2 regions of the Nocardia sp. NPDC049190 genome follow, and region 1 is predicted to be linked to the other one. Evidence: riboswitches for the same ligand, from Rfam matches in the RefSeq annotation. Region 1 holds a riboswitch; the other holds the start of a gene.
What was found. A riboswitch is a leader RNA that binds a small molecule or an ion and turns the genes downstream of it on or off. The one in region 1 is predicted to bind thiamine pyrophosphate.
Positions count from the first base shown of each region.

Region 2: it holds a riboswitch for thiamine pyrophosphate, as region 1 does, so the genes downstream of both, AB0B25_RS29375 (cytosine permease) here and thiC (phosphomethylpyrimidine synthase ThiC) in region 1, are expected to answer to the same signal.

Region 1 covers NZ_JBEZDE010000011.1:3,584-6,058, reverse strand. Annotated here, with positions in the region: gene fahA (fumarylacetoacetase) at 1-958, shown strand, start outside; TPP riboswitch at 1,077-1,196, shown strand; gene thiC (phosphomethylpyrimidine synthase ThiC) at 1,189-2,475, shown strand, end outside.
Region 2 covers NZ_JBEZDE010000056.1:21,762-24,236, reverse strand. Annotated here, with positions in the region: gene AB0B25_RS29380 (hypothetical protein) at 251-649, shown strand; TPP riboswitch at 1,271-1,360, shown strand; gene AB0B25_RS29375 (cytosine permease) at 1,371-2,475, shown strand, end outside.

The DNA.
Region 1 (2,475 bases):
AGTCCGTGAGTTGGTCGACGGCGAGATCGACAGCGCCGCGGTGCATGCGCTGTCCGAGGTGGACCTCGGCCTGCCGGTACGCATCGGCGACTACGTGGACTTCTACGCGAGCATCGATCACGCGACGAACCTCGGCCGCTTGTTCCGGCCGGACGGCGAACCGCTGCTGCCGAACTGGCGACATCTGCCGGTCGGCTACCACGGCAGAGCGGGCACCGTGGTGGTCTCCGGCACCGAGGTGGTGCGTCCGCACGGGCAGCGCGGCACCGACTCGGGCACTCCGGATTTCGGCCCGTCGCGACGGCTGGACATCGAAGCTGAACTGGGGTTCCTGATCGGCGTCGGCTCCCCGCTCGGCAGGCCGGTCGACATCGACGAGTTCGGCGACCGGATATTCGGCGTCGCGCTGATCAACGACTGGTCGGCCCGGGATATCCAGGCGTGGGAATACCAGCCGCTCGGACCATTCCTCGGCAAGTCGTTCGCGACCTCGATCTCGGCCTGGGTGACACCGCTGGCGGCGCTGGAGGCCGCCCGGATCCCGCTGCCCGAGCAGTCGCCGGAGCCATTGCCCTATCTCCAGGGGACCGAGCGGTGGGGCCTCGATATCGATTTCACCGTCGCCTGGAACGGACAACCGGTCACATATCCGCCCTACGCCAGGATGTATTGGTCACCGGCGCAAATGCTGGCGCATCTCACCGCGAACGGCGCGGCCACCCGGACCGGCGACCTCTACGCCTCCGGCACCGTCTCCGGACCGAAGCCGGACCAGCGCGGCTCGTTCATCGAATTGTCCTGGGGCGGAACCGCACCGGTTCTGGTGAACGGCCAGCAGCGCACCTTCCTGGAGGACGGTGACGAGGTGACCATCACTGCCACCGCCCCCGGCCCGAACGCCGCGCGGATCGGACTCGGTGAGGTGAAAGGCCGCATCCAGCCGGCCCGGTCGCGGTGATTCCCTGATATCCGGACGCCGGACACTGTCGAGTGGCTGGGGCGCCGAATCCGCCGACGTGGACCGCGTCGAATCGCCGGGCACTCCGGGTGGACGGGTATGGTCGGTCGGGAAATTCACAAGCCAAACGGGGGCTCGCACCAGCGGGCTGAGAGGACGGCTAGCCGAACAGGCGCCAGGGCCGTCGACCGTATGAACCTGACCGGGTAATGCCGGCGTAGGGAGGAAAGATGGCAATCACCGCTGCGTCCGACGGTGCCTCCGCACCTGTCGACGGGGTCACCACCGGCCCCATCGAGGGCAGCAACAAGCACTACCTGGAGGTCGATGAACTGCGCATTCCGGTGCGCCGGATCACGCTGAGCAATGGCGAGCACTTCGACGTCTACGACACTTCGGGCCTGTACACCGACGGCACGGCGGAGATCGACCTCGAAGCCGGTCTGCCGAAGCTGCGCGACGCGTGGACCAGGCCCGAGCCCGGGTCCGCGCAAACACCCGCTGCCGCCGCCGAACTCACCGATGGCCCACGTACCCAGCTTGCCTGGGCGCGCCAGGGCATCGTCACACCGGAGATGCGCTTCATCGCCGCGCGCGAAGGGGTCTCGCCGGAGTTGGTGCGCGCCGAGGTGGCCGCGGGTCGGGCGGTGATCCCGGCCAACCACCGGCACCCCGAGCTCGAGCCGACCATCATCGGCAAGAAGTTCCTGGTCAAGATCAACGCCAATATCGGCAACTCGGCCGTCTCCTCCTCGATCGCCGAGGAGGTGGAGAAGATGGTGTGGGCCACCCGCTGGGGCGCCGACACCATCATGGACCTGTCCACCGGCAAGAACATCCACGAGACGCGCGAATGGATTCTGCGCAACTCGCCGGTTCCGGTCGGTACCGTACCGATCTATCAGGCGTTGGAGAAGGTCAACGGCGACCCGACCGCGCTCACCTGGGAGATCTACCGCGACACTGTGCTCGAGCAGTGTGAGCAGGGCGTCGATTACATGACCGTGCACGCGGGCGTGCTGCTGCGCTATGTGCCGCTGACCGCCAAGCGGGTCACCGGCATCGTCTCGCGCGGCGGGTCGATCATGGCGGCGTGGTGTCTGGCCCACCATCAGGAATCGTTCCTGTACACGCACTTCGAGGAGCTCTGCGAGATTCTCGCGCGCTACGACGTCACGTTCTCGCTCGGCGACGGCCTGCGCCCGGGCTCCATCGCCGACGCCAACGACGAGGCGCAGTTCGCCGAGTTGCGCACCCTCGGCGAACTGACGACGATCGCGAAGTCGCATGGCGTGCAGGTGATGATCGAGGGACCCGGGCACGTGCCGATGCACAAGATCGTGGAGAACGTGCGACTCGAGGAGGAACTGTGCGAGGAGGCGCCGTTCTACACGCTCGGCCCGCTCGCCACCGATATCGCCCCCGCCTACGACCACATCACCTCGGCCATCGGCGCCGCGATCATCGCACAGGCGGGCACGGCCATGCTCTGCTACGTCACGCCGAAGGAACACCTC
Region 2 (2,475 bases), on a different contig from region 1:
ATGAAGCCGTCCACTCGAGCCACGGCAACGATCGGTAGCGGTGGCGATGCCGGGGATTCGCTGTCAATGCACCGGAGACGCCGCGTGCGGGGGATGCCGGCGATGATGGGACCGGATGGCATGGTGGTGGGGTGGTCACGGGTGCCTCGGCCCCCGCATCGACGGGGGCACAACAAGTTCGGCGGTGACGCGACTGGTGTATAACATCCATCGGCCCGGCCGACTCCATGACGAGCGATAGCGAGACACGATGCACGGTTATCTGAACCAGGTGTCCCAAGGCGCCAGCCCCTCCGGCTATCCCACGCGCGAAAGCATCGAAGCCCGCGCGGTCGAGCCACCGGGCAGCGCGGATCTGATCGTGAGTGCGTTGCTGTGGTTCCTGCCCGCGACGCTGGCCATGATGTCCGTGGTGCTCGCGCCCTGGTTCCTGATGGCGGGTGGTGTGTGCGAGTCCAAACCCGGCTGTCGGGTGGACATCAGCGCGGGTGTCTGGGTGATGGTCGGCGGCGGAATCACGGGATTCGTTGTCGGCGCGGTGATGTCCGGAAGGGCAGCCAAGCAGGGACGGGCACTGTTTCCCGGCGCGCTGGTCGGGGCGGTCCTCGTGGTGCTGGCGTGGTTCGCGGGCTCGTTCCTCATGGGATAGTTCGCCATCGCGGCGGATCGAGCGGCGCGGCCCCACCCGGCTTCCCAGCAGCACAAGCGATCGCGCCCGACGTCGTGCGTGCCGATCGGAGCGACCGCCGAGAAGGTCAGCACGCGTCGTCGCCGTCCTGGTAGTGGGCCGAGGCGGTGGCGCGCCGCCGGGTTGTCGACGCTACGGCGACTGCCGCACCCGAAATAGGCTTTCGGATACCAGCTTTCGGTCGGGTCGCCGACCGCGACCACCGAGATCCGGGTGGAGCGGGCACCGACACCCGCTGCTACGGCAGTGTCCAGGGGTGTAGACGGCGTGATCGGGCAGCGCAGGATCGGCATGTCGGTCCGGGTTTGTTCCAGATCGGCAACTCCGGTGTGCAGACGTAAGGGTGCTGCACGGTAACCATAGGAAGGCTCGCCCCGCGAGCGGCGGGTTCCCGCCTGCGGCCGCCAGAGCAGTGGTCGTCCGGTGCAGTTCATCCTCGGTGCGAGACGCCCGTCCCCGGCCGTACCGACTCGCGCACCACCCGCGTCATCGGGTCTGTGCCGCGACCACAGGGGCAGGTCGGCCTCGTCTTCCCTCATGCCGAACTCTGGTGCGGGTGTACTATTCGCCGGAATCACCCACCGCGGGAGCTCGGGCTCGGCCGGGCTGAGAGGGCGTGCCCTACGCTTCGCCGACCGCATGAACCTGTCCGGGTAATGCCGGCGTAGGGAGCATTTCCGTCATGGCATCATCGACCCTGGACAATGCCGGCCACGAAGCCCCGCTCACGCTCGAGCAGCCCGCACCGAAAGTGCTGTCGTTCTGGGATCAGAGCGCATTCTGGGCCAACCTCGGCGTCAGCCTCTTCGCGTTTTCCGGCGCGTACACGGTGCTGGCGCCGAACGCACAGGGCACAGCACAGATCTCGATCGCGGCGGGCATCCTCGCGACGATCATCGGGACCGTGCTGGGCGGGCTGATGCTCGGTGCGGCGGCTGTCCCCGGCGCGCGCACCGGCAAGCCCGCGATGGTGCTGCTGCGTGGTCTGTTCGGCGCCAAGCTGAGCTACCTGCCGACCGTGCTGAACGTCGCGCAGCTGATCGGCTGGGGGACGTTCGAACTGATCGTGATCGGCGATGCGGCCGCCGAGCTGTTCCACGGCGGGCCGCACTGGCTCTACGTGGTGGCCGCGGGAGTGCTCACCACCGTCCTGACCATCTGGCCGCTCGGGTCGGTCCGAGTGCTACGCCGGTTCGTGACGGTCGGCGTCGTCATCGCGTTGATCTGGTTCTACGTGCAATTCCTCCGCAGCGGACTACCCGACCTGCTGGCCGATCCCGGGCCGCGGGGCGACGGCCCGTTCGGGGTCGACTGGAACCTGTTCTGGATTGCCACCGATGCCGCCCTCGCCGTCTCCATCTCCTGGGTGCCGGTCGCCGCCGACTACACCCGCCACGCCCGCAGCAGCCGCTCGGCATTCGGCGCGGCCAGTGTGGCCTACGCGGTCACCCAGATCATCGCCTATGTCCTGGGACTGTTCGCCCTGGCGCTCACGACCGCGGACAGCGGCCCGTACACCCCATTCCTCCAGGTGAGCCTGGGCGCACTGTTCTTCTTCGTGTTCGTGCTGCGCGAAGCCGACCAGTCCTTCGCCAACGTCTATTCCACGGCGGTCTCGATCCAGAATCTGGCGCCGCGAGTCGACCGCCGCGCCTTGTCGATCGGCCTCGGCACCCTGATCACACTGCTTGCGCTGCGGTTGGACATGGCCGACTACTTCGGCTTCCTCGGCCTGATCGGGTCGGTCTTCGTGCCACTGCTCGGTGTGCTGGTCGCCGATTTCTTCC